DNA from 2 places in the Variovorax sp. 350MFTsu5.1 genome. Region 1 is predicted to be linked to the other one. Evidence: riboswitches for the same ligand, from Rfam matches in the RefSeq annotation. Region 1 holds a riboswitch; the other holds the start of a gene.
What was found. Region 1 has a riboswitch for glycine ahead of gcvT (glycine cleavage system aminomethyltransferase GcvT). Riboswitches for the same ligand answer to the same signal wherever they lie in the genome.
Positions count from the first base shown of each region.

Region 2: another riboswitch for glycine. It lies ahead of ABL843_RS04045 (D-amino acid dehydrogenase); the one in region 1 lies ahead of gcvT (glycine cleavage system aminomethyltransferase GcvT).

Region 1 is NZ_CP157620.1:4,210,715-4,226,323, reverse strand. It holds gene ABL843_RS19245 (DUF3014 domain-containing protein) at 1-227, shown strand, start outside; gene ABL843_RS19240 (hypothetical protein) at 335-589, shown strand; gene gcvP (aminomethyl-transferring glycine dehydrogenase) at 624-3,539, opposite strand; gene gcvH (glycine cleavage system protein GcvH) at 3,708-4,079, opposite strand; gene gcvT (glycine cleavage system aminomethyltransferase GcvT) at 4,133-5,305, opposite strand; glycine riboswitch at 5,351-5,464, opposite strand; glycine riboswitch at 5,477-5,573, opposite strand; gene ABL843_RS19220 (DUF6506 family protein) at 5,594-5,803, opposite strand; gene ABL843_RS19215 (YkvA family protein) at 6,117-6,527, opposite strand; gene ABL843_RS19210 (hypothetical protein) at 6,577-7,125, opposite strand; gene ABL843_RS19205 (hypothetical protein) at 7,239-7,697, opposite strand; gene ABL843_RS19200 (MFS transporter) at 7,779-8,966, opposite strand; gene ABL843_RS19195 (AraC family transcriptional regulator) at 9,065-9,847, shown strand; gene ABL843_RS19190 (TRAP transporter large permease) at 9,866-11,158, opposite strand; gene ABL843_RS19185 (TRAP transporter small permease) at 11,170-11,682, opposite strand; gene ABL843_RS19180 (TRAP transporter substrate-binding protein) at 11,783-12,757, opposite strand; gene denD (D-erythronate dehydrogenase) at 12,803-13,822, opposite strand; gene ABL843_RS19170 (hypothetical protein) at 13,967-14,239, shown strand; gene ABL843_RS19165 (hypothetical protein) at 14,236-15,297, shown strand; gene ABL843_RS19160 (electron transfer flavoprotein-ubiquinone oxidoreductase) at 15,373-15,609, opposite strand, start outside.
Region 2 is NZ_CP157620.1:938,558-954,166, forward strand. It holds gene ABL843_RS03985 (LysE family translocator) at 1-13, opposite strand, end outside; gene ABL843_RS03990 (VOC family protein) at 15-707, opposite strand; gene ABL843_RS03995 (PhzF family phenazine biosynthesis protein) at 722-1,645, opposite strand; gene ABL843_RS04000 (glutathione S-transferase family protein) at 1,651-2,292, opposite strand; gene ABL843_RS04005 (LysE family translocator) at 2,331-2,972, opposite strand; gene ABL843_RS04010 (PLP-dependent aminotransferase family protein) at 3,012-4,214, opposite strand; gene ABL843_RS04015 (DMT family transporter) at 4,277-5,242, opposite strand; gene ABL843_RS04020 (LysE family translocator) at 5,239-5,838, opposite strand; gene ABL843_RS04025 (PLP-dependent aminotransferase family protein) at 5,961-7,397, shown strand; gene ABL843_RS04030 (PhaM family polyhydroxyalkanoate granule multifunctional regulatory protein) at 7,478-8,242, shown strand; gene ABL843_RS04035 (FIST signal transduction protein) at 8,288-9,568, shown strand; gene ABL843_RS04040 (RtcB family protein) at 9,778-11,184, shown strand; gene ABL843_RS04045 (D-amino acid dehydrogenase) at 11,204-12,511, opposite strand; glycine riboswitch at 12,604-12,709, opposite strand; glycine riboswitch at 12,713-12,810, opposite strand; gene rfbB (dTDP-glucose 4,6-dehydratase) at 12,928-14,004, shown strand; gene rfbD (dTDP-4-dehydrorhamnose reductase) at 14,001-14,891, shown strand; gene rfbA (glucose-1-phosphate thymidylyltransferase RfbA) at 14,915-15,609, shown strand, end outside.

The sequences.
Region 1 (15,609 bases):
CCGCCGGTCCGGTGCAGGTGCGGCTGGTCGAGGTGAAGGGCGACGTTCCCTCGCAGCGCCCGTGGGTGCGTTACGAGTACGCCGATCCGCAGCTGGAGGCCATGTCGTCGGGCCAGAAGATCATGGTGCGCATGGGCCTGGAGAACGAGCGCAAGGTGAAGGCCGCCATGCGCGCCTTCCGCGAGCAGGTGGCCACGGGCGACGTGGCCAGGAAGAAGCAGCCCTGACGCAGCGGGCGTTCTTCCGGCGCTCCGTGTAGGCGCACACCGATTGCATGCCCTGCGGTTGTCGCGGAGGCTTGGTTGCCGAAACCCAAGCTCCGGAGGACAACCGTATGAACCAGATGAGCGTCGACCTCTACCAGAGTGCCACCGATTCGGAGAAATTCCTTGCGCTTCCCGCGGGCACAGACCCCGCCGAACTCATGGGCCCGATGACCTTCGACCGGGACTACGCGCAGATCAAACGTTACCGCGAGGCATTCATGTTCGATCCGTCGGAGGCCTATGCGGGCGTCAATGCCGCGAAGATCGCGGCCGACATCCTCACCGTGAAGTGGGCGACCTACCGCCGCGACCCTTCGTCATAGAAGGACGCGGCTTCCTTTCCTTCGGTCACTTCGCTCAGGCCTCTTCGGCTTCCTCGCTGTACTCGCTCACCGGCACGCAGCTGCAGAACAGGTTGCGGTCGCCGTAGACGTTGTCGACGCGGCCGACCGGCGGCCAGTACTTGGCGTTCTTGAGCTCGGCCAGCGGGAAGGCGCCGAGTTCGCGCGAGTAGGGGTGGCTCCACTCGGTGCCCAGCAGGCTCGCGGCCGTGTGCGGCGCGTGCTTGAGCGGGTTGTCCTCCTTCGGCCAGACGCCTTCCTCGATGCGGCGGATCTCGCCGCGGATGGCGATCATCGCGTCGATGAAACGGTCGAGCTCGGCCAGCGGCTCGCTTTCGGTGGGCTCCACCATCAGCGTGCCGGGCACGGGGAAGCTCAGCGTGGGCGCGTGGAAGCCGTAGTCGATCAGGCGCTTGGCTACGTCCTCTGCGGTGACGCCGCTGGTGTCCTTGAGCGGGCGCAGGTCCAGGATGCACTCGTGCGCGACGTGGCCGTTGGGGCTGGAATATAGCGTCGGGTAGTGGTCCTTCAGGCGCGCGCTGATGTAGTTGGCGCTCAGGATGGCCGTCTCGGTCGCGGCCTGCAGGCCCTTGGCGCCCATCATGCGGCAGTACATCCAGCTGATCGGCAGCACGGCCGCATTGCCCAGCGGCGCGGCCGACACCGCGCCCACGCCGTTCGACGCCACGCCGGCCGTGGCATGGCCCGGCAGGTAGGGCACGAGGTCTTCCACCACGCAGACCGGGCCCACGCCGGGGCCGCCGCCGCCGTGCGGAATGCAGAAGGTCTTGTGCAGGTTCAGGTGGCTCACGTCGCCGCCGAACTCGCCCGGCGCGGCCACGCCGACCAGCGCGTTCATGTTGGCACCGTCCACGTACACGCGGCCGCCATGTTCATGCACCAGTTCGCACAGCTCCTTCACGCGGGTCTCGAACACGCCGTGGGTGCTGGGGTAGGTGATCATCACCGCGGCCAGGTTGGCGCTGTGCTTCTCGCAGGCGCGCTTGAGGTCGTCGATGTCGACGTTGCCCTGCGCGTCGCAGGCCGTCACCACCACCTGCAGGCCCACCATCTGCGCGCTGGCCGGATTGGTGCCGTGCGCGGAAGACGGAATCAGGCAGATGTTGCGACGGCCCTGGCCCTTGGCCTCATGGAAGGACTTGATGGCCAGCAGGCCCGCGTACTCGCCCTGCGAGCCCGCATTGGGCTGCAGGCTGATGCCCGCGTAGCCGGTCGCCTCGCACAGCCAGGCACGCAGCTGGGCGTCGAGCTGGGCGTAGCCCTGCAGCTGGTCGGCCGGCGCGAAGGGGTGGATGTTGGCGAACTCGGGCCAGGTGATGGGGATCATCTCGCTGGTCGCGTTGAGCTTCATGGTGCAGCTGCCCAGCGGGATCATGCTGCGGTCGAGCGCCAGATCCTTGTCCGACAGGCTGCGGATGTAGCGCAGCATCGCCGTCTCGCTCTTGTGCGTGTTGAACACCGGGTGCGTGAGGAACGCGCTGGTGCGGCGCAGGTCTTCGGGGATCAGCGGCACGGTGCTGCCCGAAAGATCGTCGAAGCGCGGCGCCTTCGTGCCGGCGGGCGCGAACAGGGTCCACAGCGTCTCGACGTCGGCGCGCGTGCTGGTCTCGTCCAGCGAGATGCCCAGGTGCTGCTGCAGGCGCTGGCGCAGGTTGACGCCGGCCGCCTGCGCGCGCTCGATGATCGCCTGCGTGTCTTCGCCGGTGCGGATGGTCAGAGAGTCGAACGCGGTGGCGTTCACGGGTTCGCGGCCCATCTGCGAGAGGCCCTTGGCCAGCACGGCGGTGAGCGCGGCCACGCGCTGCGCGATGCGGGTGAGGCCGTCGGGGCCGTGGTACACGGCGTACATGCTGGCCACCACGGCCGGCAGCACCTGCGCGGTACAGATGTTGGAAGTGGCCTTCTCGCGGCGGATGTGCTGCTCGCGCGTCTGCAGCGCGAGGCGGTAGGCCGGCTGGCCGTGCGTGTCGACGCTCACGCCCACCAGGCGGCCCGGCAGCGAGCGCTTGAACTCGTCGCGGCAGGCCAGGTAGGCGGCGTGCGGGCCACCGTTGCAAAGCGGCATGCCGAAGCGCTGCGTGGTGCCGCACACGATGTCGGCGCCCCATTCGCCCGGAGGCGCGAGCAGCGTCAGCGCCAGCAGGTCGGCCGCGACGATGAAGGCGGCGTCGCACTGGTGCGCATGGCCCGCAAGCGGGCGCAGGTCGTGCACATGGCCGGTGGTGGCGGGGTACTGCGCGAGCACGCCGAAGAAGGCGCCGCTCACCATCAGGTGCGGCAGCGTTTCCGACACGGTGCTCACCTTGACCTCGATGCCCAGCGGCGCGGCGCGGGTCTTGATGACTTCGATGGTCTGCGGATGGCAGTCGCCCGAGACGAGGAACACGTTGCTCTTGCTTTTCACGCTGCGCTTGGCCAGCGTCATGGCCTCGGCGGCGGCCGTGGCTTCGTCGAGCATCGAGGCGTTGGCGATGGCCATGCCCGTGAGGTCGCACACCATCGTCTGGAAGTTGAGCAGGGCTTCCATGCGGCCCTGCGAGATCTCGGCCTGGTAGGGCGTGTAGGCGGTGTACCAGGCGGGGTTCTCGAGGATGTTGCGCAGGATCACGCCCGGCGTGTGGTTGCCGTAGTAGCCTTGGCCGATGAAGTTGCGGAACACCTTGTTCTTCGATGCCATCGCCTTCAGCTCGGCCAGCGCATCGGCTTCGGTGACCGGCGCGGGCAGGCGCATCGGCTTCGAGCGGCGGATGGCGGCGGGCACGATGCCGTCGATCAGCTCCGCGCGCGTTTCCGACCCGATCGCCGGCAGCATGCGCGCCTCGTCCGCCGCGTCGATGCCGATGTGGCGGGCAATGAATTCTTCGGCGTTCTCGAGTTCTTGCAGGGTGGGGAGGGCAGCGGGCTTCGACATGGCAGTGCTGTTGATAAGAGCTTGGGGCGGGGAAGCGGGGTCAGAACGCAGAAGTCGCGAAGGTTTCGCAGAGGTCGCAGAAGGAAAACCAAAAGATGATTCGGTTTCTTCTGCGACTTCTGCGTAGTTTTTGTATTCCTTCTGCGTTCGGCTGTCCGATTTCGAGGATCAGGATTCGGCAGCGAACTTGTCGTACGAGGCCGCGTCCAGCAGCGCGTCGAGCTGCGAGGGGTCGCTCAGCTTGACCTTGAAGAACCAGCCGGCGGCCAGCGGGTCGCTGTTGGCGAGAGAGGGGTCGGCGCGCAGCGCTTCGTTCACTTCGGTGATCTCGCCCGAGACGGGCATGAACACGTCGGCGGCGGCCTTCACCGATTCGACGACACCGGCGACTTCGCCCTGGGCGAAGGTCTTGCCGACTTCGGGCAGGTCGACGAACACCACGTCGCCCAGCGCGTCCTGCGCGTGCACGGTGATGCCGACGGTGGCCGCGTCGCCTTCGGCCGACACCCATTCGTGGTCCTTGGTGTACTTGATGCTCATGGTGGAAAAACTCCTCGTGGAAAAAATGGATCGGGGGTGCAGAGCCTAGCCGGTCAGCCGCGGTAGTAGCGGGTGGGCACGAAGGGCATGGTCGACACTTCCATCGGCACCGGCTTGCCGCGCACGATGGCCTGCACGCGCGTGCCGGGCTCGGCGAAGGCGGTGGCCACGTAGCCCATGGCGATGCAGCGGTCGGCCGTGGGGCCGAGCAGGCCGCTGGTGACGAGGCCGATGTCCTGGCCTTCGAAAGACTGCAGCACCGTGCCGTCGCGCACCGGAATGCGCTCCAGCGCCACCAGGCCCACCCGCTTGCGCTTCAGCGTGTCGTGGTCGGTGTGGCCGGCCGCGCCTGCAGTGGCTGCGGAGAGCTGCGCCAGCACCTTCGCTGCGCCCGGAAAGCCGCCCTCGCGCGCACCGCCCGCGCGGCGCACCTTCTGCATCGCCCAGTTGAGCGAGGCTTCGACGGGTGTGGTGGTGGTGTCGATGTCGTTGCCGTAGAGGCAAAGGCCCGCTTCGAGCCGCAGCGAATTGCGCGCGCCCAGGCCGATGGGCTTGACCTCGGGCTGGGCCAGCAGCAGGCGGGCGAGGCGCTCGGCGTCGGATGCGGCCACCGAGATCTCGAAGCCGTCTTCGCCGGTGTAGCCGCTGCGGGTGACGAAGGCCGCAATGCCGTCGATCTGCACCGCGCCGCCCGTCATGAACACGAAGCGCTCGATGCCGGGCGACAGCCGCGCCAGCGTGGCCGCGGCCTGCGGGCCCTGCAGCGCGAGCAGCGCGTGGTCGGGCAGGGGGCGCACCTCGCAGCGCGAGCCGATCTTCTGCTGGATGTGCGCGATGTCGGCCACCTTGCAGGCGCCGTTGACGATCACGAAGATCGAGCCGTTGCCCTCGTTGAAGAACATCAGGTCGTCGAGGATGCCGCCCTCGTCGTTCAGCAGCAGGCCGTAGCGCTGCTTGCCGGCGGGCAGGTCGATCACGTCGACGGGCATCAGGGTCTCGAAGGCGGCCGCGGCGTCGGGGCCGACCAGGCGCAATTGACCCATGTGGGAGATGTCGAACAGGCCGGCCGCGTCGCGGGTGTGCTTGTGCTCGGCCATCAGGCCGGCCGGGTACTGGACCGGCATCGAATAGCCGGCGAAGGGCACCATGCGGGCGCCCAGCTCCAGGTGGAGGTCATACAGCGGCGTCTTGAGAAGTTCGGTAGCGGGGGCGGAAGAAGCGGCCACGGGGCACTCCAAAGGGGCAGTCGAAATCCATGACGCAAGCCATGGGCCACCCCTGCTGTCCGCTTTACCTGAGAGATTCGCCCCACGATCGGGGTTTGCTCCTTCGGTGGGCCGCTGCTCCTGTTTTGGATGCGGCGGCCTCTCTCCAGCAAGGAAACGCCGGTTTTCACCGGCGCCTCGTCAGTCCTTTTGCCTGAGCGTTCGGGGGAAACAGCCCCCTGCGCCTTCGGCGGCCCCGGCATGCGGGGCTCTCTCCTGACTTTCGAGAGTGTAGTTGATCGGGTATCGCTAGGAGAACAGACGGTGCATCGAGTCGATCGACTCCGGCCCGTACGCGACCACGCCAACGGGCACGGCGTAGTCGATGGCCTCGATGATCTTGCCCGCCCACACGGGGCTGAATCCGCCGCAGAGTTCGATGAGCTGTACACCTTCCCGAACCATCTCCTGCGCAACCTCGATACCTTCGGAGGCGGTTGCGACTCCTACGACCTTCATTCGGAACTTGTCTGTTCCCTGATGCTGGACAAATCGGTCTCCCGTCACGATGAATCCGAAACTTGTGAGAGCCATGGGCTTGTTCTCCCTTTATGCATTGATGAGCGTTGAGGCAAGCGGTGCCTCTGGCGGCTGCTTGCTCGGTTCAGCGTACACCTTGCAGCGCTTCGCATCCGCAAGATTCATGACCACCGGTTCCAGATGTCCGATGTACGGTCGGACACGGTGAAGCAATGCCGAAGCCGCTGGCGTCGGCCGGCTTTTCATTCGCAGCGATTCGGCGCGCTCCGCAACGACCATCTTCTCGATGCGCTCAGCGCACCCACAGGTACCACGCCCCTGCGGCGACCGCGATCCACACGGCCACGACCAGCGCGGCGCCCCAGCGGCTGGTCGGCCTCGAGCCCGAGCTTTGCATCCAGGCATCGGCCCGCTCGCGGCATTCGGCGAGCACGGACGCGGGAATCAGCCGGATCGTGAGCCAGATCAGCCCCGGCAGCAGCAGCACGTCGTCGACGTAGCCCAGCACCGGAATGAAGTCGGGGATCAGGTCGATCGGGCTGAGCGCATAGGCCACCACGAAAACACCCAGCGCCTTCGCATACCAGGGCGTGGAGGCGTGCCGGCAGGCGAACCAGAGGGTGACGCCGTCGCGCTTGAGGCGCCTGGCCCAGCTGCGAAGGCGCTCGGACAACGAGGTGGAGGCGGGAAGCGGGGAATTCACCCGGCGATGGTGTCACAGGCCGTGGCGGCCATCGCCCCGATCGAAGTCCTCAGTGAATCACTTCGGCCGGCGGCAGCAGCCGGTCGATGCGCTCGCGCAGCGACTCGGCGCGCTCCGCGCCCGCGGTCTTCTCGATCTCGGTGAGCATCAGCGCGGCGATGGTCAGCATGGCGTTGCGGTCGCGCGCCTCGCGCAGGGCGTCGCGCATCTGCAGCGCGAACTTCGGGTCGCGGCGCACGAACATGCGCTCGCAGATGTCGAACAGGAACATGCGCGTGGTCGCCAGCGAACGCTTGCCGTCGAAGGTGTCGGCCGAGGTGGCGACCTGGATCGGCTCGACGGCGGGGATGGGCGAGGGCGCGGGCTGTGCGGGGGGCTCGGCTTCCGCCGCCGCGGCCTTCGTGCCCTGCAGGTAGCCCTTGTCGATCAGCGCCTGGATCGTCCGCTCGGCTTCATCGCGGTTGGGGAAGAGGGGACTGAAGTCGGTCAGGGAGCGCCGGCCGTCGGCCATCAGCAGCAGGGCGCGTTCGCGCTGGGTGAGCGTGCGCTGTCCGCCCTGGAGTTCGTTGCGCGCCTTGTCGGTCTTGGTGGGAAACATGGCAGCCACAGCTTTGGGGAAACGAAGGCTGCAGCATGGTTGCAAGTGGTGACACCTTCGTGAACCGTTTGGCTTACAGGGCCATTGCGTCCCGCCTCGTCCGGGCGCCTGCCTCAGCCGCCCGCGCTCTCCTTGCGGATGAGCCAGCGGCCCTCCACGCGCTGCAGCTCCAGCGTCTTGCGGCTCTTCTCGCGCAGCTTGTCGGCGCTGTAGGTCTGCTGGAAGCTGGCGGTGGCCGCCTGCCCCTTGAGGCTGATGACGAGGCTGTCGATCTCCACGCTGATGGCGGCCTTCTCTTCGATGCGCGTGCGGCGATCGGTCTCCCATGCCTTGCGATCCTGGCCGCGCGGGGGTGTGAAGTCGCTCGCATAGGCGGCGAGGTAGCGGGCCACGTCGCGTGCGGACCATGCGGCGGCCCAGGCGCGCACTGCGGCTTCGACTTCGCGGATGCCTGCTGCGGGATCGGCCGGTGCGGCGGCGGCTGCCGGCGCGACCGTCGTTGCCGGCCCGGCGGCGAAGGCCGCCGGAGCCAGCAGCACGCTCCCCAGTAGGCAGCTCAGGAATCGATTCATGGCGCGGTGTCCCTCCTTGTCGTTTCGCCGGCCCTTCGGCCCTGCGCCCGATTCTGGCAGCGAACATGCGCCGGGTCGCTGTCAGGCGGCGGCCCCCTCGGCGTCGGCCGGCATCGCCTGTATGGCGCGGTTGCGCAGCCGCAGCGCGAAGACCGTCGCCACGCACAGCACGCAGAGCACTGCCGTCAGCGTCACGCCGAGGCCGCGCGCGTCCGAGAGCATGCCGAAGAGCGGCGACACCAGCCCGCCCACCGAAAGCGCCAGCCCCAGCGCGATGCCGCTGGCCGTGGCCGGGTTGCGCGGCAGATAGTCCTGCGCGAGCGTCACCTGCGCGGCGAAGGGCAGGAACATGCACAGGCCGAAGAGCGCGGTGCAGGCAAGCGCCCATCCTGCGCTCGGGGCGAGCACGATGCCCGCGAGCGAGGGCAGTGCAAGCAGATAACCGGCGCGAATCGTGCCCATGCGCCCGATGCGGTCGCCCAGCCAGCCGCCGATCAGCGTGCCCACGGCGCCCGCCGCCGTGAACATGGTGAGCGCCGCCGCGCCCTGGAAGGCCGAACCTTGCAGGTCGCGCGTGATGCGCAGCGACAGCATCGACATCACCGTGACGTACGGAATCGACCAGCCCACGATGGTCGCCACCAGCAGCCCGAAGGCACGCCAGTCGTTGTGGGGCTTCATCAGGTGGTCGCCGGCCTTGCGGGCCGCTGCTGCGTTGCCCGAGGCCGCGCCGCGCCGCGCGTTCACGGCGAACCACACCACGCCCATCGCCAGCGCCGGCACGCCCAACAGGTAGCTGTGCGACAGGCTGCCGCCGCCCACGACGGTGGCCGCCAGCACCGGCGCGAAAGAGGCGCCGATGGTGCCGCCCACCGAGAACACGCTCATCGCCTTCTGCGAGCCGCCGCCGGCCGCGCGCGCCGCCACCGTGGCCGGTGGGTGGTAGGCCGCGATGCCCAGCCCGCACAGCGCCATCGCGATCCAGGTCAGCAGGTAGCTCTGGCCCAGCCCCGCCAGCACCACGCCCAGCGCGGCGACAAGGAAGCCCGTGGGCACCAGCCAGCTGCGCGGGTGCCGGTCGGCGTACAGGCCGAAGAGGGGCTGCACCACGCTCGACAGGCCCGTGGCCGCCAGCATCAGGCCGCTGACTGCCGTGTAGCTGTAGCCGCGCTCCAGCACCATGAAGGGCAGCAGGGCGGGCACGAGGCCCTGGTAGAGGTCGTTGACGGCATGGGTGCCGGTGAGCAGCCCGAGTCGGCGCTTGTTCATGACGGATGCTTCTTTCGTTTGCGGGAGGAGTGGAAAAAAGCATCGTAGGAAGCCGTGAGAAGATGTTCCTGCTACGAATTGGCAAGCATCGTCGAGAAATGGACAAAGAAATTGATCTCCGGCCGGAGCACGGCGAGTCGACCCCGCGCGCCGTCGCGGTGCTGGCGACCGACCCGGCGGGCGATGCCTTCATTCCGCCGCACACGCACCGGCGCGGCCAGCTCATCCACGCGATCTCGGGCGTGATGCTGGTGAGCGCCGCCGCCGGCAGCTGGGTGGTGCCGACCGGTCGCGGCGTGTGGGTGCCCGGCGGCATGGAGCACCAGATCCGCATGGCGGGCGAGGTGCGCATGCGCACCGTGTTCGTCGAACCCGGCACGCGGGCCGACCTGGGCAGCGAATGCCGCGTGATCCACGTCGGCGCGCTGCTGCGGGAGCTGATCGTCACGGCCGTGTCGCTGCCGCTGGACTACGCGCCGGGCGGCCGCGACGAGCGCGTGATGGAGCTGATCCTCGACGAGATCGAGGCCGCGCCTGCGCTCTCGCTGTACGTGCCGATGCCGCGCCACGCCCGGCTGGCCGCGCTGTGCGAAGAGCTGGTGCGCGACCCCTCGCTGCCCGCGACGCTGGACGACTGGGCCTCGCGTCTGCACATGAACACCCGCACGCTCGCGCGCCTGTTCCAGCGCGAGACGGGCATGAACTTCGGTGCGTGGTGCCGGCAGGCGAGGCTGCTGCTGAGCCTGCCCCGGCTGGCGGCGGGTGCGTCGATTCTTGAAGTGGCGCTGGCCCACGGCTACGAGAGCCCGAGCGCCTTCACCGCGATGTTCCGGCGCACGCTGGGCGTGCCGCCGAGCCAGTACCTGCACCGGCCGGGCTGAGCGCCGCAGCTTGCGGCGCTACTTGAACCCTAGCGTGTGCGGCAGCCAGGTGCTCAGCGCCGGCACGAAGGTCAGGATGAGCAGCACCGCGCCGTGCGCCCACAGGAACGGCACCAGTTCCTTCACCAGCGCCGTCATCGGCACCTTCGACACGTTGCAGGTCACGAACAGCAGTCCGCCGACCGGTGGCGTGATCATGCCCAGCGTGAGGTTGAAGATCACGATCATCGCGAAGTGCACCGGGTCGACGCCCAGCTTCACCGCCACCGGCGCGAGGATCGGCGCCAGCACCATCACGCCGGGCAGCGGCTCGATGAAGATGCCGAAGAGCAGCAGGAAGATGTTGACGATGATCAGGAACATCCACGGCGAGAGGTTCATGCCGATGAGCCACTCGGCCATCTGCTGCGGAATGCCCTCGATGGTCAGGATCCACGCGAACGAGGCCGACAGGCCGATGATGATCAGCACCGAGGCCGACAGCAGGGCCGAGCGCGAAAGAATGTCCGGCAGCGCCTTCCATTCGAGCGTGCGGTAGACGAACTTGCCGCACACCAGCGCGTAGAACACCGCCACCACCGAGGCCTCGGTGGGCGTAAACCAGCCCGCGCGCATGCCGCCCAGGATGACCACCGGCAGCAGGATCGCGGGAATCGCCTTCCAGGTCGTGATGAGGATCTCACGCAGCGGCGGTGTCTGCCCGTCGCCCTTGTAGTTGCGTTTCTTCGAGACGTAGAAGTTCACCAGGCACATCGCCACCGCGATCAGGATGCCCGGCAGGATGCCCGCTGCGAAGAGCGTGCCGACCGAGACCGTCTCGTCCTGCAGCGCGTAGATGATCATGATGATCGAGGGTGGAATGATCGGCCCCACGATCGCGGTCGAGGCGGTGAGCGCCGCCGCGTAGGAGCGGTCGTAGCCGGCCTTGTCCATCATCTTGATGAGCATCGACCCCGGCCCCGCTGCGTCGGCCAGCGCCGAGCCCGAGATGCCAGAGAAGAAGGTCAGCGACACCACGTTGGTGTAGCCCAGCCCGCCGCGCCGGTGGCCCACGAACTGGCCCGCGAAACGCAGCAGCACCTCGGTGAGCGAGCCGCCGCTCATGAGCTCGGCAGCCAGGATGAAAAAGGGCACCGCCATCAGCGGAAAGCTGTCGATGCCGGTGAAGGTTTCTTTCAGCAGCACCATCAGCGGATAGTTTTCCGCCAGGATCAGCGTGGTGGCGGTGGAAAGGCCCAGCGCGAAGGCCACCGGCACGCCGATGGCCAGGAACACGCAGGCGGAGACGATGAGAACGAGGCTTGCATCCATGGTCGTTCTCCTTACAGCGACGCGCTGGCGTTGGCGTCGAAGTGCGCGTCGGACGCGAACTCGCGGTTCAGCACGTAGCCGCGCACCACCAGCAGCCAGTGCACGACGAGCAGCACGCCGCCGAAGAGCATCGCGCTGTAGATGTAGGCGAACGGAATCTGCGTGACGGCGGTGAGCTGGAACATCGTGCGCTGCATGTAGAGCCAGCCGTACCACACCATGAAGCCGAAGAAGGCGAAGAGCAGCCCCGCCACCACGATGCGCAGCGCTACCGCGGCGCTGCGCGGCAGCGCGTCCTGCAGGTTCTCGACCGCGATGTGCCCGCCGTAGCGCAGCACCGGCCCGGCGCCCAGGAAGGTGAGCCAGATCATCATGTGGCGCGACACCTCTTCCGCCCATTCGAGCGACTGGCTGGTGGTGTAGCGCAGCACGACGTTGGTGAAGATGATGACCGACATGGCGGCCAGCAGAAGAATCAGCGCCCAGCGGTTGGCGGCGAGAAAGTAGCGCTCGAAGGCTTGCACTTTGAGTTGTTCTCTGTTGTTTCGGGAGAGAAGAAAAAACGAAGCGCCCGGCGCACTGTGGCGGACCGGGCGCGTTGCCGGAAGACCGGCTCGGGACGGCTTACTTGACGTCCGTAATCTTCTTGATGTTGTCCGCGCCGAATTCCTTGGCGTAGCTCACGTACGCCGGCTTCAGCGCCTCGCGGAAGGCAGCGCCGTCGACGGTGCGCGTGACCTTCATGCCGTCCTTCTCGAGCTGCGCGATGCCGTTGTTCTCGTCGTCGTTCACCTTCTTGCGCTGGGCGACGGCGGCCTTCTTCGCGGCCTCGGTAAACACCTTCTTGTCGGCGTCCGAGAGCTTGTTCCACACCTTCGGCGACAGCAGCAGGAGCGCCGGCGAATACACGTGGCCCGTGAGCGAGAGGTGCTTCTGCACCTGCGAGAACTTCGAGGCCAGGATCACCGGAATCGGGTTCTCCTGCCCGTCGACCGTGCCCTGCTGCAGCGCGCCGAAGAGCTCGGGGAAGGCCATCGGCGTGGGCAGGATGCCGAAGGTGCGGTAGCCGTCCATGTGCACCTTGTTTTCCATGGTGCGCATCTTCAGGCCGGCCGCGTCGGTGGGCTTGACGATGTCGCGCTTGCTGTTCGTCATGTGGCGGAAGCCGTTCTCCGTCCAGGCCAGCGCGATGATGCCCTTGCTCGGGAACTTGGTCAGGATGTCCTGGCCGATGGGGCCGTCCATCACCTTGCGCGCGTGGTCGTAGTCGCGGAAGAGGAAGGGAATGTCAACAATCTTCACCTCGGGCACGAAGTTGCCCACCGGGCCGGTCGAGGTGTTGACCAGGTCCTGCGTGCCGAGCTGGATGGCCTCGATCTGCTCGCGCTCGCCGCCCAGCGCCGAGTTGGCGAAGTGCTGGCACTTGTAGCGGCCTTGTGTGCCCTTCTCGATCTCGTCGCAGAACACCGTGGAGCCAACGCCGTAGTGCGACTCCTTGGAGGTCGCGTAGCCGATCTTGAGAACGGTGGGTGCCTGGGCGAAGGCGGAAGCGCCCAGGGCGAACGAAAGGCAGGCGGCGGCGATGTGGCCGAGTTTCATGATGTCTCCGGGGGTTGGGGTCAGGTGCGCGTCAGGCGCAACGGACTATGCAACACCGGGGAGCTTCACCGCGTCGGGATTTTCACGGACGTATTCGCGGATGACGGCCTCGAAGCTGTCGTCCGCCGCCAGGCCCAGCGCCTTCGCGCGCGCCGTTTCGATGCGCCCCGGCCAGGTCTTCACGATGCGCATGATCGCCGGGTCGGGCGTGCGGTCGAGCAAGGCGGTGGCGGCCTTGCCGGCCACGCGCTCCAGCGCCGCGGCCATCTCGCCCACCGTGGTCGGCAGCGAAGGCAGGTTCAGCGCGGTGCGTGGTCCCCATTGCGCATCGCTCGCCTCGGCGGCGCGGATGATGCCCTCGATGGTGCGAGCCGGTGACGCGATGGCGACAGGCGTCTCGTCGGGCACCGGGCAGGCCGCGCGCAGCCCCGCCAGCGGCTCGCGGATCATTCCGCTGAAGAAGCCCGAGGCCGCCCCGTTGGGCTTGCCCGGGCGCACGCTCACCGTCATGAGCCGCACGCTGCGCCCGCGCACGAAGCCCTTGCGCGTGAAATCGGCCACCAGCTGTTCACCAATGAATTTCTGGATGCCGTAGCTGGTCTGCGGCGTGGGAAGCGTGTGATCCTCGATCACCTTAGGCAGCGGCTGCTCGGGCGAATCGCCGAACACCGCGAGCGAGCTGGCGAAGACCAGCACCGGCTTCGTGCCGAGAGCGCGAACCCGCTCGAGCAGCGCATGCGTGGCGGCGAAGTTGCTGCGCATGCCGAGATCGAAGTCGGCCTCGCATTCGCCGCTCACCGCGGCCGCCAGGTGGAAGATGGCGTCGGCCTCGCGCCAGGGCGTGGCATCGGCCTGCGCCGAGAGCTGGTCGTTCAGGTCGCCGGTGATGGCCTTGATACGCGCGTCGGCCGTCAGGTCGGCCGGCGGGGCCGCGCGGTCGACCAGCGTGATGCGCTCGATGGGACGGGCCGCGGCGCCGGCCAGTGAAAGGCCGCCTTGCGCGAGCAGTGTTCGCGCGAGTCGCGCGCCCAGAAAGCCTGCGCCGCCGGTGATGATGATCTGCATGGGTCGGGTCTCCTGTCTTGTCTCCTGAGAGCTTCGAGGATAAGCGGGCAGCGGCGAGGGCGGGAGGCCTGTGGCATGCTCGATCTCAGCTTGTGCAGCGGAAACCGTCGCGACCGAGCGCCCCTCATCGACAGGAGACACTGCATGCTCACGGTCATCGTCTTGTGGCTTCTTGCCGTGGCATGGCTCGTTGCGAACGGCATGTTCGCCGAGAAGCCTTCGCCGCAGTACCGGCGCAGGCGAACCCTGGTGGCCTGGATGTTCCTGGGCGGTTGCGCGGGAGCGCTCGCCGGCCTGGCGGGGCCAGGCTTCTCGCTCGCGGGCTCCATCGTCAGTGCCGCGGCCGCCGGGTTCGTGGCGCGCAGCCTCGTTGCCGTGCGAAAGCCCGCCCCCGGTGCAGAAACAACGACGCCATGACGATCAAGTTCCCACCCGATTTCCTCGAGACCGTGCGGCAGCCGGTGCGCGTCGACGCCGATCTCGACAGCCAGTCCTCGTTCTTCTCGCGCAAGGAGATCAGGGATTTCTATCTTTCGGTGATCGAGAGCCCCGAGAAGAACGATGTGCTGCAGCTGGCGGCCGACGAACTGCCTCGTCTGCATCCCCACCGGGCCGCGCTGCTGGCGCTGTTCTGTGGCGCGCTCGTGGAGGACGGGGCCGACCCGCGCCTGCTCTTCGGCGCGGCGCTCGAACTCATGGCCGGCCTGCTCGTTTCGCTCGAAGCGTTCTGCGCGACACAGCCTCAGGACGATGGCGAAGAGGCAGACCCTGAAGAAGTCGCCGAATGGCAGGCTGCGGAGGCGGCCCTTGGCGCGCTGTCTGCACCGGAGCGTTTCGAGGTCGAGGCACGGCAGGCCGCGGCTGGCCTGCTGGTGCTTCCACTCATGACCATGCTCATGCGCGACGTGCGCAACCACCGCGCCCTGCTGGCCGACGGCGAACTGGTGGCGCGCATCGATGCGTTGGCCGTCAACGATTCGCTGCCGATCGACGGTCTGCACTTCCTGCAGGGTGCCGCCGAACTGGCCTACGAGGACGAACTGGTGGTGGTGCTCCCGGCCTCCGGCACCGGCATGGTGGTGAAGGCCCACGCCATCAACAACAACTTCCACGCGTTCTCGCTGCTGCAGAAGCTGATGCGCAAGCGCGCCAAGGCGCTCGGCATCCAGCCGCCCGCACGCGAGGCGGGCGCGACCGCAAGCCGCGACACCGACTGCGCCGAGTACCTGTGGCTGCAGGCCGATGCCTTCAGGAACGGCGAGCTGGTCGATCCCATGGCGTGGTCATGGGGCGAAGGCTCGCTGCGCGAGAACGCCCGCAGGCAGGGGCGGCTGGTGCTGGTGGCGCTGGACACGCAGGACAAGCCCAGCCGCACCTGGAACGGATTCAACCGCGTGCTCCATTCGGAGCAGAAGTCGCGCGTGTCGCTCGTGCGCATGCTCACGCCCGGGGAAGTGGCTTCTTACCTTGCCTGAAGCGGCGGGTCTTCCGGCCAGGCCAAGAAAAGGGCCCTCCGAAGAGGGCCTCGAGCGGCAAGAGGGCCGGGAGCCTTACATCCCCACGTAGTTCGGCCCGCCGCCACCTTCGGGCGTGACCCACACGATGTTCTGCGTCGGGTCCTTGATGTCGCAGGTCTTGCAGTGCACGCAGTTCTGCGCGTTGATCTGCAGGCGCTGCTTGCCGTCGTCGGTGCCGACGAACTCGTACACGCCGGCCGGGCAGTAGCGGCTTTCGGGGCCGGCGAACTTGGCCAGGTTGATGTTCACGGGCACCGTCGCGTCCTTGAG
Region 2 (15,609 bases), 3.3 Mb from region 1:
CGAGGCTCAGCATGTCAGAGTCCTTGTGATTCGAGGGTGACGCTGCCGCGCGGCGTGTCGAGCACGGCAACCAGGTTGGGCGCGCCGGCATCGATGTCGATGCCCGTCATGCCGATGGCCGCGAGCGCCGCGGCCAGCGCGGGGGCGCGCGGATGCGTGGCGCGCAGCGAGCGCAGCACGAGGCCCGACGCCGGCATGGCGTCGGTGGGATGCACGGCGCCCCACTGGATCAGCGTGGGCAGCGCGCCGTAGAACAGCCGCTGGCCGTCGTCGCGCACGGTGATCTGCCATTCGAGCCGGCCGGCGGGCGTATCGCGCGAGGCTTCGAGAAGCTGGCCGCGGTCGATGTGCGCGTGCTCCTCGCGCGCCAGCGCGCGTGTCGCCGCATGCGCGTCGGGCACGCGCGCGACGAAGTGGATCAGCCGCGGGCCATGCCGCGCGATGCTCGCCTGCAGCGTGGCATCGTCCATGTCGAACCAGCGGCGCGTCCTGGGCCGCGAGGGATGCTTGCCGGGCTCGATCGCGATGATCTCCGCATACGCCGCCGGAAAGGCATCGCCCGAGACGTTCAGCAGCCGGTTGTGCGTGCCCATCAGCGGATGCGAGCCGCCGGGCGCCGGCGTGACGCCGAGCGTGGCCTCGCACCACGCCACGCCCTCGGCGAGCGAGGCTGCGGCGATCACCAGGTGGTCGAGTTGCGCGTGCATGGCGGGCGGCCCGTTCAGAGCGAGACGCTGCCGTCCACGCAGGTCACGGCGTCGCCGCCGACCCAGATCCGGCCTTCGGCGTCGCGCTCGATGTGGACGCGGCCCGCGCGCCCCAGGCACTGGCCTTGGGCGGCAAGGTAGCGCTCGGGCATGTGGCCGTCGGCGATCAGCCATTCGGCCAGGCTCGCGTTGAGGCTGCCGGTGACGGGGTCTTCCTGCACGCCGATGGGCTCGGCGAAGGCGCGCACCTCGAGGTCGATCTTCGCGCCGTTCGCGTTGGGAACCGCGGGCCGGTTGCCGAAGGCACGCGCCTCGCGGTTGGAGCGGCCGATGAGCAGCGAGGTGTCGTGCGCCGCGGGCACGCCCGCCACGCCGGCCTTCACGCCCAGCTCCTTCAGCGCGCGGTGGTCGGGCTGCAGCGCCAGCACCGCGTCGGCGTCGTTGACCAGCAGGCCGAACCAGACGGGGCCGTTGTCCAGCACCTGCGCCGCGACCACCTGCTGCGCCTTCAGGCCCAGCGCGCCCGCCACCTTGGCCAGCAGCGCGGGGCTGGGCGCGCTGCGCCTGAGCGGCGGGGCGGCGAAGGCCAGGCGGCTGCCGTCGCGGCGCAGCGGCACCAGGCCCGCGCCGCACTGTTGCACCACCATGCCCGCAGCCTTGGGCTTGCCGCCGGCCTGCAGCCACGCATGGCAGCTGCCGATGGTCGGGTGGCCGGCGAAGGGCAGCTCGCCGCCGGGGGTGAAGATGCGCACGCGGTAATCGGCCGCCGGGTCGGTGGGCGGCAGCAGGAAGGTGGTTTCGGACAGGTTCGTCCACTGCGCGAAGCGCTGCATGGCGGTGTCGTCGAGGTCCTGGCCGTCGATCACCACCGCGAGCGGGTTGCCGTAGTAGGCGGTGGCGGTGAAGACGTCGACTTGCTTGAAGGGGCGGGATTTCATCGGGTTCATTCGAGGGATAAATCGAGCACGCCACGCGTGCCCGGGCGGGAGAGCAGTTCGGAGTACCAGCGCTCCACGTTCGGCCAGCTCGGCCGGCGGTATTCGGCGCCGGGCAGGCCGAACCAGCGGTGCGCTTCGCAGCCCACCGGGATGTCGGCCATGGTGAAGCGCTGGCCGGCCATGTAGGGCTGGCGCGCGAGGTGCGCGTCGAGCATCGCGAAGAGCGCTTCGCTCGCGCTCACCGAGGCCTCGATGAGCGCCGGCTGGCGCTCCGAGGGCGGCGTGCGCACCCACTGGACGAAGGCGTCGCGGCTCGCGCGGTTGAGCGTGGTCTGCTGCCAGTCCATCCAGCGCTCGGCGTCGAAGCGCGCGGGCAACTCGGCCGGATAGAGGTTGCCGTGCGAGTGCTTCGCGCAGAGGTAGCGCACGATCACGTTCGATTCCCACAGCGTCACGCGCTCGGCGCCCTCGCCGTCGTCGATGGTGGGCACCATCGCGTTCGGATTGAGCGCGAGGTACTCGGGCGTCTGCACCACGCCGAACCTGCCGCCGGCCTCGGTGCGCTGGAAGTCGAGCCCGAGCTCCTGCGCGCACCACACCACCTTGCGGACATTGATCGAGCTGATGCGGCCCCAGATGTTGAGCATGTCTTTTCTTTCCTGGTTGTCGTTGCTTTGCCCGCCGGTCAGCGCGGCGAAGGACGATCGAGAAAAAGCAGCCGCACCGCCAGCCCCAGCATCACGGCCGCCAGCAGGCTGTTCTGGATGCGCGCCGCGCCGGGGCGCTTTTGCAGCCAGCGTCCGATCTGGCCGCTGCACGCGCCCAGCAGCGTGTTGAAGGCCAGCGCCGCCGCCGACAGCAGCACGCCGAGCTGCAGCAGCTGCAGCGTCACGCTGCCGCGCGCCGGGTCGACGAACTGCGGCAGGAACACCATGAAGAACAGCAGCGCCTTCGGATTGACGAGGTTGTTCAGCAGCGCCATGCGCACGATGCGGCCGAAGCTGGCGGGCCTGGCCCGGGCGCCCATGCGAAGCCCGATGCCGCCGCTGCGCAGCGCCTGCACCGCGAGCCACACCAGGTAGAGCGCGCCCGCGTAGCGCAGCAGGTCGAACGAAGGCGGCCATGCCGCCACCAGCGCGGTGACGCCGGTGGCCGCCGAGAGCGTGTGCACCAGGTCGGCCGCCGAGATGCCCAGCGCCGCGGCGAAGCCGCCGCGCGGGCCGTGGGCCACGCCGTGCGAAAGCACGAAGGCCATGTTCGGGCCCGGCGACAGGAACAGCGCCAGCACCGCGAGCATGAAGAGCGAAAGTGTCGCGAGGCCGATCAACGCGGGCTCCTTCGGGCTCGGGTGCTGGCGCGGCCGGCCTCAGGCCGGCGTGGCGGCCAGCTTCCTGTCGCCCAGCAGCACCAGTTCCTCGCGCAGCGTCTGCGCGAGCGCGGCGATGGCGGTGTCGATCTCCTCCACGCTGGCCGTCACGAACGACAGGCGCAGCGTGCGCGGATCGCCTTCGCCGGCGTAGAAGGGCGCGCCGGGCACGAAGGCCACGTTGCGCTCCACCGCCTTGGGCAGCAGCTTCACGGTGTCCACGCCCTCGGGCAGGCGCGCCCACAGGAACATGCCGCCCTTGGGCGCGTTGAACTTCACGTCCATGCCGGCCATCTCGCGCGTGAGCGCGGCCATCATCGCGTCGCGCTGGCGCTTGTAGAGGGCGCGGATGGTGGGCACGTGGGTGTCGAGGAACCTGTCCTTCATCACCGCCGAGACCATGCGCTGCGTGAAGATGGGTGTGTGCAGGTCGACGGCCTGCTTGGCCTGCAGCAGCTTCGGGTAGATGGACTTGGGCGCCACCAGGAAGCCCAGGCGCAGGCCTGGGGCCAGCACCTTCGAGAACGAGCCCAGGTAGATCACGCCCTCGGGGTTGCGCGCGGCCAGCGGCAGCGGCGGGGCTTCGTCGAACCAGAGTTCGCCGTAGGGGTTGTCCTCCACGATGGGCAGGCCGGCGGCGGCAGCGGCTGCCGACACGGCGGCGCGGCGCTCCTCGGTCATGGTGCGGCCGGTGGGGTTCTGGAAGTTGGGCAGCAGGTAGATGAAGCGCGCGTCCTTGGCCTTGGCCACGAGGTCGTCGACGATCACGCCGTCGTCGTCGCTGGCCACGCCCACGGGGTGCGGCTCCATCGGGCCGAAGGCCTGCAGCGCGCCGAGGTAGGTGGGCGTTTCCACCAGCACCTTGCTGCCCGGATCGATCAGCACCTTGGCCACAAGGTCGAGGCCCTGCTGCGAGCCGGTGGTGATGAGCACCTGCGAGGCATCGACGTCCCACGGCAGCATGTCGGCCACCGCCTGGCGCAGCGGCGCGTAGCCTTCGCTCGCGGCGTACTGCAGCGCGGCCTGGCCGTCGTTGTGCAGCACCTCGGCGCAGGCGTCGGCGAAGGCCTGGATCGGGAAGGTCTTGGGCGAGGGCAGGCCGCCGGCCAGGCTGATGATGCCGGGGCGCTCGGTGACCTTGAGGATTTCACGCAGCACCGAGGGATTCATCTTGGCGGCGCGGGCGGCGAGTTTCCAGTTCATGGCTTTCTTCTTTCAGGCGGTGAGGTGAGATTCGGATGTTCGGGAGGGCGCAACGGCGCGGATCAGTCACGGTACACGACATGGGCCCGCTTGTCGTCCGGGCCGCGTGTGGGCGCCAGGGCAGGCGCCGCCGGCTGCGACAGCCGCTTGCCGATGACCACCGTGGCAACCACGGCGACCGCGAAGGCCAGCGTGACCACGTCCAGCGGCTCGCCCAGGATCGGGATCGACGCGAGGATCGAAAGGAAAGGCTGCAGCAGCTGCGTCTGGCTCACGCGCAGCGCGCCGCCAAGGGCCAGGCCGCGGTACCAGGCGAAGAAGCCGATCCACATCGAGAAAGTGCCGACGTAGACGAAGCCCAGCCAGGAGGCGGTGGCGACCGGCTGCGTGGGCCACAGCATCAGCGTGGCCGGCAGGGTGACGGGCAGCGCCATCACGCACACCCAGCAGATCACGCGCTCGGCGCCCAGCGAGGGCGTGACCTGCGCGCCGTAGATGTAGCCCAGCGAGGCCGCGATGACCGCGCCCACCAGCAGCAGGTCGGCCCATTCGAAGCCGAAGCCGTGTCCGCCCTGGCTGGCGCGCAGCACCGAGAACACCACCACCAGCAGGCTGCCCGCGATAGCGCAGAGCCAGAAGCCCAGCCGAGCGCGCTGATGCAGCACCCAGGCCGCGACGGCGGCCGTGACCAGCGGCAGCAGCGCCGTCACCACCGCCGCATGGCTGGCCGTGACCACGCGCAGCGCATAAGCCAGCAGCAGCGGGAACCCGATGGCGTTGCCCAGCACCGCCATGCCCAGCGGCTTCCACTGGTGCGGGGCCGGGCGCGGCGAGCGCGTCACCAGCAGGAAGACGGCCGACAGCACGCCCGCCAGCGCCGCGCGCCCGAGGGTGACGAACCACGGCGAGAGCTGCGGCGCCTCCTGCGGGCCGGTGGCCAGGCGCGTCATCGGCAGCGTGACGGCGAACATCGCAACGCCCAGCACGCCCAGCCACATGCCGAGCGTCTCGTCCTTGATGCTCCTCATACGCCCACCATCCACCAGGCGGTGAGCACCAGTACCAGGCCCATTGCACGGTTGAACCACAGCAGGCGCGAGCCCTTGGCCAGCCAGTCGCGCAGCATGGCGCCGACCAGCGCATACGCGAAGTTGCTGACGAAGGCATAGGCCAGCATCACCGGCGCCACGATCGCGAAGCGGTGCAGCGCGTCGGGCTGCCCGGCGATCCAGCCGGCCACCAGCGTGAGCGCCAGCAGCCAGGCCTTGATGTTCACGAGCTGCAGCATCACGCCCTGGCCGAAGCCCACCGAGAGGCTCTTGCCATCGGCCTTGCCGAGCGTGGCGCTGCCGCTGAGCTTCCAAGCCAGCCACAGCAGGTAGCCGATGCCCAGCGCCTTGATGGCCAGCCGCAGCGAGGGCATTGCCACCACCAGCGCGCCGATGCCGGCGGCGCACAGCGCCAGCAGCAGGGTCCAGCCGACCGGCACTGCGACCACGAAGCGCATGGCGCGCGACAGGCCGCCATTGGCCGCCAGGGCGGTGGAAAGCGTGGTGTTGGGACCGGGCGAGAAGCTCATCGCCGTGGCCAGCACCAGCAGCGCGGTGAATTCTTGCCAGTTCATGACACACACTCTAAACTTGCGACCATTACAGTTCCAGTACAGATGATCGAACAATAAGGCAATCTGTATTGGTCACCCCTTCGACACAGAAGCCAGGGAAACCGGCACAGCCCGGACGACGCATGCTCACACGCACCTCCACACAGTCGCTGACGGGGCAGCTCGCCGACCGCCTGGCCGAGCGCATCCGCACGCGGCTGCTGCCGCCGGGCGCGCGGCTGCCCTCGGTGCGCGAATGCGCGCGGCAGCAGGGCGTGAGCCCCTACACCGTGGTCGCGGCCTACGACCAGCTGCTGGCGCAGGGGCTGGTCGAGGCCCGGCGCCAGCGCGGCTTCTACGTTCGCGACTCGGCCCCGGCGCAGGACGCCCGCTCGGCCGACGCCAACGGCGCGATGGGCGTGCCCGCCGCAATCGCAGTGCAGATGATGGCCTCGCGCGTGCCGGCCGACGCCAGTTCGCTGATCCGCAGCATGTTCCACCGCCCGAGCGACAAGCCGCAGCCGGGCATGGGCGTGTTTCCGCCCGACTGGATGGCCTCCACCTTCATGCCCACGGCCGTGCGGCGCATGACCAATACAGCCGCGCTGCAGGAGCTGTCGCTCCAGTACGGCGAGCCCGCCGGCGACATGAGCCTGCGGCGCAGCCTCTCGCAGAAGCTGGTGGGCATCAACGTGCCGGCCTCGCCCGACCAGATCGTGACCACCGTCGGCGCCACCCACGCGCTGGACATCGTGAGCCGCACCCTGCTGCGCCCGGGTGACCCGGTGATGGTCGAGGAGCCCGGCTGGGCGCTGGAGTTCGCGCGGCTGGAGGCGCTGGGCATGCGCATCCTGCCGGTGCCGCGCCGCGCCGACGGGCCCGACCTGGAAGTGATGGCGCAGTATTGCAAGCTGCACAGCCCCAAGCTCTTCGTCAGCGTGAGCGTGCTGCACAACCCCACCGGCTACAGCCTCACGCCGGGCAGCGCGCACCGCGTACTCAAGCTGGCCAACGAGCACGGCTTCCACATCGTCGAGGACGACACCTACAGCCACCTCGCGCCAGAGCACGCCACGCGGCTGAGCGCGCTCGACGGGCTGCAGCGCACCATCTACGTCAGCGGCTTCGCGAAGATCCTGGCGCCCAACTGGCGCATCGGCTTCCTGGCCGCGCCGCCCGAGCTGAAGGAGCGGCTGCTCGAGACCAAGCTGCTGGCCACGCTGACCTCGCCGACGCTCTTCGAGCGGGCCTTGTCGTGGTGCATCGACCAGGGGCAGCTGCGCCGGCACTCCGAGCGCGTGCGCATCCGGCTCGACGGGGCGCGGGGGAGGGCGGTGAAGCTGGCGATGGCGCACGGCTGCACCTTCGCCTCGGAGCCCGCGGGGCTCTTCGGCTGGGTCGACACCGGCGTGGACACCGACGCGCTCACGCAGCGCATGCTCGACCAGGGCTACCTGCTGGCGCCGGGGTCGCTCTTCCATGCGCGCCGGCCGCCGAGCACCATGATGCGGATCAACTTCGCGACCTCGCAGGACGCCGCCTTCTGGAAAGTCTTCAGCAAGGTCAGAAGCGAGCTCTGACGGACGCTAAAAGCCCGGAGGCTTGGAGTAAGCTGGCAGCACAAGAAAACCCATACCCGGCACCCCAGGAGACCTCCCGCATGAGCAACGCCAGCAAGCCCTTCGACTTCAGCCAGTTCGTTCCCGGATTCGATTTCCTGAAAAACCTCGCCGGCGGCGCGGCCTCGGGCAACGGTTCGGTGCCGGGCATCCCGAGCCTGGCGAGCTGGGTGGCGCCCACGCTGAGCGTGGAGGAGGTCGACAAGCGCATCCAGGAACTCAAGACGGTGCAGTACTGGCTGGAGCAGAACGGCCATGCTCTGAAGGCCACCATCCAGGCGCTGGAAGTGCAGAAGATGACGCTGTCGACCTTGCGCGGCATGAATGTGCGCATGGAAGACATCGCCAGCGCTTTCACCCGGCAGGCGACCGCCGCCGCGGCTGCCGTAACGCCCGCTCCCGCCAAGGCCGCGCCGGAGCCCGAACCCGAGGACATCGAGGACGAGGAGGCGCCCGAGGAGGAAGTCGAAGAAGCCGCTCCCCCGCCCAAGAAGGCCAGCCGCAAGCCGGCCGCCTCCAGGGCGAAAGCCGCGGCCGCCCAGGGCGCTGGCGTGGTCGACCCGATGCAGTGGTGGGGCTCGCTGACCGAGCAGTTCCAGCAGATCGCCAGCACGGCGCTGCAGGATGCGGCCCAGCTGAAGGTGCCGGCCATGGCCCAGCCGCTGGCCGATGCGGTCGGCTCGGTCATCGGCAGCAAGCCGGCGGCGGCCCGCAAGCCCGCCCCTGCAGCAAAGAAGGCTGTGGCACCGGCCGCGAAGAAGAAGGCGTCGACCGCCGCGCGCAAGCGAACCTCCGCGCGACGCTGACGTCCTGCACACATCCATCTATTTCAGAACGGGTTGGCACGCATCATGAAATTGTTTCCCTCCGGCCATGCCACCCATCCGCAATGGCGAATGGCGGCGGGCCTCGTGCTCGCCCAGCTGCGGGCGCAGATGGCGCTGCCCGACTACGCCTCCGCGCCCACGCTCGGGCTGCTCTACATCACCGACCACTACGCGAACGACGCGCAGGACATCCTCGATCACCTGAGCGCCGAACTGCCCGAGGTGACCGACTGGTCCGGCACGGTCGGCATCGGCGTGTCGGCCAACAACGCCGAGTACTTCGACGAACCCGGCATGACGCTGATGCTCTGCGCCCTGCCGAGCGACCAGTACCGCGTGTTCTCCGGCGTCGCGCCTTTGGGCAATTCGGAAATGAGCGGCTTCGAGGCGCACACGGCGCTGGTGCACGCCGACCCCGCCACGCCCGACCTGGCCGAGCTGATCGGGGAAATGGCCGGGCGCACCGACACCGGCTACCTGTTCGGCGGACTCTCGTCGGGACGCGGCGGCGCGCTGCAGTTCGCGGTCGGCGGCAACGGCAACATCCGCGGCCACGGTGCCGCCGGCGGCGTGTTCTCGGGCGGGCTCTCGGGCGTGGTCTTCGGCGAGGGCGTGCGGCTGGTGTCGCGCGTCACCCAGGGCTGCCAGCCGCTGCGCTCGGGCGCGGTGCGCGAACGCGAGATCACCGAGGCCGACGGCAACCTGCTGCTCAAGCTCGACGGCGAGCCCGCCCTCGACGTGCTGCTGGCCGACCTGCAGGTGTCGCTCGAACGTCCGCAGGAGGCCATCGACGCGGTGCGCAACACGCTGGTCGGCTTGGCCGATGCGGGCAGCGACGGCATCCGCCGCACCGGCGACCTGGGCGCCGACGTGCTCGTGCGCCACATCATCGGACTCGACCCCACGCGGCGCGGCATCGCCATCGCCGACACCGCGGAGGCCGGCATGCGCCTGACCTTCTGCCGCCGCAACGCCCAGGCCGCGCGCGCCGACCTGATGCGCATCTGCGCGGAGATCCGCGAGGAACTGGAGCCCGAGGAACAGACGCTGGCCACCGCGCGCGCCGTGGCGGCAGGTGAGGCCGAAGCCGCGCCGCATCCGGCGCGCCGCATCGCTGGGGCCGTGTACGTGAGCTGCTCCGGCCGCGGCGGCCCGCACTTCGGCGCGCCGGGGGCGGAGCTGCAGATCGTGCGCCACGCGCTGGGCGATGTGCCGCTGGTGGGCTTCTTCGCCGCGGGGGAGATCGCGCGGCACCATCTGTATGGGTATACGGGAGTGTTGACGGTTTTCACTGCGCCCGACTGACCCGGCGCCCGACGCGAAAAAGCGACGGGCGAGTTTTCGGCGGGAGGATGCGTCGCTAGAATCCGCCCGCTTTCTTGAATCTCTGCTGCTGCAAGAAAGAGCCAGCCGCGCATCGCGTCTCCCGCGAGCGCGGCCGATCTTTTTCGCCTCGCCACGCAAAGTGCGACGAGGCAGGAAACCGACATGGTTTCCCGAATGGAACAGCAGCCATGAGCGATCCTCGTTTCTCGAGACTCCAGCGTGCCTTCTCGCGCGCCGGCATTGCCGTCGACTACCGCGACGGCGTCTATCACCTGCACCATGAGGCCTCGCAGGCCACGGTGCTCCTGCCGCCCAGCCTTCCGCTGGAAGAGAAGGCGGTGAACCAGTTGCTGGCATTCGCCAGCGTGCGCTCGCCCAACGGTGGGAAGGGAGTGTGCAAGGCCTGCGCGACGCCCGACTTCCACCCGGGCTCCGTCGCGCCCGTCGGCAGCGTCGTCGCGACCGATCCCGACTTCGTCATTCCGGCGGCGGTGGGCACCGACATCAACTGCGGCATGCGGCTGCTGACCACCGGGCTCACGCTCGACCAGGTGGCTCCGCACAAGACGCGGCTGGTCGAGCGGCTCACGCGCAGCCTGCTCGACAACGGCCGCGACGTGCCGGTGCACACGGCGGCGTTCAGGGCGTTGTTCGACGTGGGCCCCTCGGCCTTCCTGGAGGCGGTGCGCAGCGGCGGGCTGTGGTCGTCGTGCGACCGCGACCGGATGCAGGCCGAGCTCGATGCCTGCATCGGCCTCGCAAACTTCGGCGGCAGTGCGCGGCACGCACCCGAGGCCTACACCGGCGGCCGCCACGAGGTGTTCCGCGACCCCTGCCTCGGCACACCGGGCAGCGGCAACCATTTCGTGGAGCTGCAGGTGGTCGACCATGTCCTGGACCGCCACGAGGCCTACCGTGCGGGCCTGAAGACAGGAGATGTGGTCGTGATGATCCACAGCGGCTCGCGCGACATCGGGTTCCATGTGGGTGGCCGCTGGATGGACCGTGCCCGCGACGAATGGCCCAAGGGCTTGCGCCATCCGAAGAGCGGTCTCTATGGTCTGGCGGGGCCGCTGGCCGACGAATACCTGGAGGCCATGGGCGTGGCGGCGCGCTACGCGTGGGCCAACCGGGTCGTGCTGGCCGAGCTGGTGCGGAAGGATTTCGCCGAACTGCTCGGCGCCGCGTCGTCGAAGCTGGTGGTGGACGTGCCGCACAACGTCGTGCTGCGGGAACACGGCATGAACATCCACCGCAAGGGAGCGACGCCGGCGAACGCGGGCGACTTGGCGCTCATTCCGGGCTCGATGGGCGACTACTCTTATCTGGCCTCCGGGCTCGGGCACGAGGACTGGCTCTGGTCGTGCAGCCACGGTGCCGGCCGACGGATGCGCCGGCAACAGGTGCGCGCGATGCGGCCAGCGCCCGCCGACCCCCAGGCCAGCTGGCAATGCGTGACCTTGCGCGAGGAGCGCCGGATCGAGGAGGCTCCGCAGGCCTACAAGCCGATCGGCGAGGTGATCGACGCACAGGAGCGCGCCGGGCTGATTCGATGCGCGGTGCGGCTCAGGCCCTGGATCACCTTCAAGGCGTGATCCGGGGCCTGCCGGCTCGTCAGCTCAGGGCGGGCTGCGGAACGCGCAGCTTGGGCGCAGGCATCCCCGTGAACGCGAAATCCACCTCCGGCTCCAGCCCGCTCACGATCCGCGCGATCGACTTGCCCGAGCCGCAGGCGTGCGTCCAGCCCAGGGTGCCGTGGCCGGTGTTCAGGAACAGGTTCGGCAGCTTCGTCTTGCCGATCAGCGGGACATTGCTCGGCGTGGCGGGGCGCAGGCCGGTCCAGAACTGGGCCTGGGTGGTGTCGCCGGCGCCGGGGAAGAGTTCTTCGACGCGGCGCACGATGGCCTCGCAGCGCACGCGGTTGAGGTCGCGGTCGTAGCCGTTGAGCTCGGCGGTGCCGGCGATGCGCAAGCGGTCGCCCGAAGCCGAGGTGTAGCGCGAGAAGACGAGCTTGAATTCGTCATCCGTCAGCGAGACCTGATGGGCCTTGGAGGCGTCCCTGACGGGCAGCGTCACCGAGTAGCCCTTGGCCGGGTAGATCGGCAGCCGGATGCCGAGGGGCGCGGCGTAGAGCGGGCTCAGCGAGCCCATCGCTAGCACGAAGGCGTCGCCGCGGATGCGCTGGAAGCGGCCTTCGCTGTCGGTGGCCTCGACGTGGTCGATGCTGCCGCCGGCCTCGCGCAGCGCGGTGACGGTGTGGCTCATCAGGAACTTCACGCCCGCGGCGGCGGCCAGCCCGACGAGTTCGCGCGCGAAGCGGTTGGCGTCGCCGGATTCGTCCTCGGCCGTGTAGGTGGCGCCGGCCAGCTTGGGGCGGATGTGGGCGAGGGCGGGCTCGATCTTCACGGCCTCGTCGGCCGAGATGACGCGGCGCTCGCAGCCCAGGGTGCGCATCTGCTCGGCGGGCTCGAGAGCACCGTCGAACTCCTTCTGCGTCGTGTAGAAGTGGAGGATGCCCTGGGTGCGCTGGTCGTAGCTGAGGCCGGTGTCGCGGCGCAACTGTTGCAACATCGAACGGCTGTATGTGCCCAGACGAACGATCTGTTCGATGTTGTGGCGGGTGCGCGCCGGCGTGCATTCGCGCAGGAACTGCAGGCCCCAGAGCCACTGACGCATGTCGGCGCGCATGCGGAAGAGCAGCGGGGCGTCTTCCTTGCCCAGCCATTGCAGCACCTTCAGCGGCGCGCTGGGGTTGGCCCAGGGTTCGGCATGGCTGACGGAGATCTGCCCGCCGTTGGCGAAGCTGGTTTCGGCGGCCGGGGTGGCCTGCCGGTCGATCACGGTCACTTCGTGGCCGAGTTGCTGGAGGTAGTAAGCCGAAGTCACGCCGAGCAGGCCGGCGCCGAGGACGATCACGCGCATTTCAAGTACCTTGAGGTTGCAGCGCTTGAACGGCGGGCGTGGATTGCTATTGAATGAATAGCAAAAACAACCGGACGACCGCAGTCCAAGTTGCCGCTCCCCCTGTCCTCGGTACCTGAGAGATTCACCCGCTGCGCCCGCAGAGGGTTTGCTCCTTCGGTGCGCCACATGGCGTGGCGGCTCTCCAGACGGCGTTTCAGTTGTTGCAGTACAGGCCCTTGCGAGGCCGACCTGAGCGTTTATGGGAGTTTGCGCCTTCGGTAGGGCCACCGGGTGGCCCGCTCTCCTGCAGTGGAGGCGATTGTAGGCGGAGCCTGCTCGGGCGCCAACCTCTGGATTCTCTCCCTTGGGCCAATGGGATAATCACCTGTTGATCTGCCGGACGGCGATCGTTCCACATAACTGCAGGGGACTTCATGATCCTGGTTACCGGCGGCGCCGGCTTCATTGGCGCCAACTTCGTACTCGACTGGATCGCGAACAGCGACGAGCCCGTCGTTAATCTCGACAAGCTGACCTACGCCGGCAACCTCGAGACCCTCGCGTCTCTCAAGGGCAACCCCAAGCACATCTTCGTGCAGGGCGACATCGGCGACAGCGCCCTGATCGACCGCCTGCTCGCCGAGCACAAGCCCCGCGCCGTGGTCAACTTCGCCGCCGAGTCGCATGTGGACCGCTCGATCCACGGCCCCGAGGACTTCGTGCAGACCAACGTGCTCGGCACCTTCCGCCTGCTTGAATCGGTGCGCGGCTTCTGGGGCGCACTGCCGGCCGAGCAGAAGTCGGCCTTCCGCTTCCTGCACGTCTCGACCGACGAGGTCTACGGTTCGCTCTCCAAGACCGACCCGGCCTTCACCGAAGAGAACAAGTACGAGCCCAACAGCCCCTATTCGGCCAGCAAGGCCGCCAGCGACCACCTCGTGCGCGCCTGGCACCACACCTACGGCCTGCCGGTGCTCACCACCAACTGCTCGAACAACTACGGCCCGTTCCATTTCCCCGAGAAGCTGATCCCGCTGATGATCGTCAACGCGCTGGCCGGCAAGAACCTGCCCGTGTACGGCGACGGCATGCAGGTGCGCGACTGGCTCTACGTGAAGGACCACTGCAGCGCCATCCGCCGCGTTCTCGAAGCCGGCAAGCTCGGCGAGACCTACAACGTCGGCGGCTGGAACGAGAAGCCCAACATCGAGATCGTCAACACAGTCTGCGCCCTGCTCGACGAACTGCGCCCCCGCGCCGACGGCAAGCCGTACAAGGAACAGATCACCTACGTCACCGACCGTCCCGGCCACGACCGCCGCTACGCCATCGACGCGCGCAAGCTCGAGCGCGAACTCGGCTGGAAGCCCGCCGAAACCTTCGACACCGGCATCCGCAAGACCGTCGAGTGGTATCTCGCGAACAGCGAATGGGTGCGCAACGTGCAAAGCGGCGCGTACCGCGAATGGGTCGAGAAGCAGTACGACAACAACGCGAAGGCCGTGGCATGAAGCTGCTGCTGCTGGGCAAGGGCGGCCAGGTCGGCTGGGAACTGCAGCGCAGCCTGGCGCCGCTCGGTGAACTGGTCGCGCTCGACTTCGACAGCACCGATTTCCATGCGGATTTCTGCCGGCCCGAGGAACTCGCCGACACGGTGCTCAAGGTGCGCCCCGACGTGATCGTCAATGCAGCGGCACACACCGCCGTCGACAAGGCCGAGAGCGAACCCGAGTTAGCGCGCAAGCTCAACGCCACGTCGCCCGGCGTGGTGGCCGAGGCGGCCCAGAAGATCGGCGCGCTGATGGTCCACTACTCGACCGACTACGTCTTCGATGGCAGCGGCACCATGCCGTGGAAGGAAGGCGATGCGACCGGCCCCCTCAGCGTGTACGGCAGCACCAAGCTCGAAGGCGAACAACTGGTGGCCCGGCACTGCGCCAGGCACCTGATCTTCCGCACCAGCTGGGTGTACGCCGCGCGCGGCGGCAACTTCGCCAAGACCATGCTGCGCTTGGCGAAGGAGCGCGACAAGCTGACTGTCATCGACGACCAGTTCGGTGCGCCCACCGGCGCGGAGCTATTGGCCGACGTCACGGCGCACGCTATCCGCGCGACGCTGCAGGAGCCCTCCAAGGTCGGCCTCTATCACGCGATCGCCGGCGGCGAAACGACGTGGTACGGCTACGCGCGCTTCGTGCTCGAAATGGCGCAGCAGGCCGGCGTCGAACTCAAGGCCGGGCCCGACGCCGTCGAGCCCGTGCCGACCAGCGCATTCCCGACGCCCGCGAAGCGCCCGCACAACTCGCGCCTCGATACCAGCAAGCTGCAGACCACGTTCGGCCTGCGCCTGCCCCCATGGCAGGAAGGCGTCGCGCGCATGCTGCGCGAGATCCTTTGAAGAATCCCACGAGAAGAAAGAGCATGACCAAGACGACGCAACGCAAGGGCATCATCCTGGCCGGTGGTTCGGGCACGCGCCTGCATCCGGCCACGCTGGCGATGAGCAAGCAACTCCTGCCCGTGTACGACAAGCCGATGATCTACTACCCGCTCACCACCTTGATGCTCGGCGGCATGCGCGACATCCTGATCATCAGCACGCCGCAGGACACACCGCGCTTCCAGCAACTGCTAGGGGATGGCAGCCAGTGGGGTATCAACCTGCAGTACGCAGTGCAGCCGAGCCCGGACGGGCTCGCGCAAGCCTTCATCATCGGCGACGAGTTCGTCGGGAACTCGCCGAGTGCGCTGGTGCTGGGCGACAACATCTATTACGGGCACGACTTCGTGCACCTGCTGGCCGATGCGGATGCGAAGACTTCCGGTGCCACCGTGTTCGCCTATCACGTCCAGGATCCGGAGCGCTACGGCGTCGTTGCGTTCGACGGCAATGGCAAGGCGAGCAGCATCGAAGAGAAGCCGCTGAAGCCCAAGAGCAGCTATGCGGTCACCGGTCTGTACTTCTATGACAACCAGGTGGTGGACATCGCGAAGGCGGTGAAGCCGAGCGCGCGCGGCGAGCTCGAGATCACCGCCGTCAACCAGGCGTACCTGGACCGCGATCAGCTCAATGTGCAGATCATGCAGCGCGGTTACGCTTGGCTCGATACCGGGAC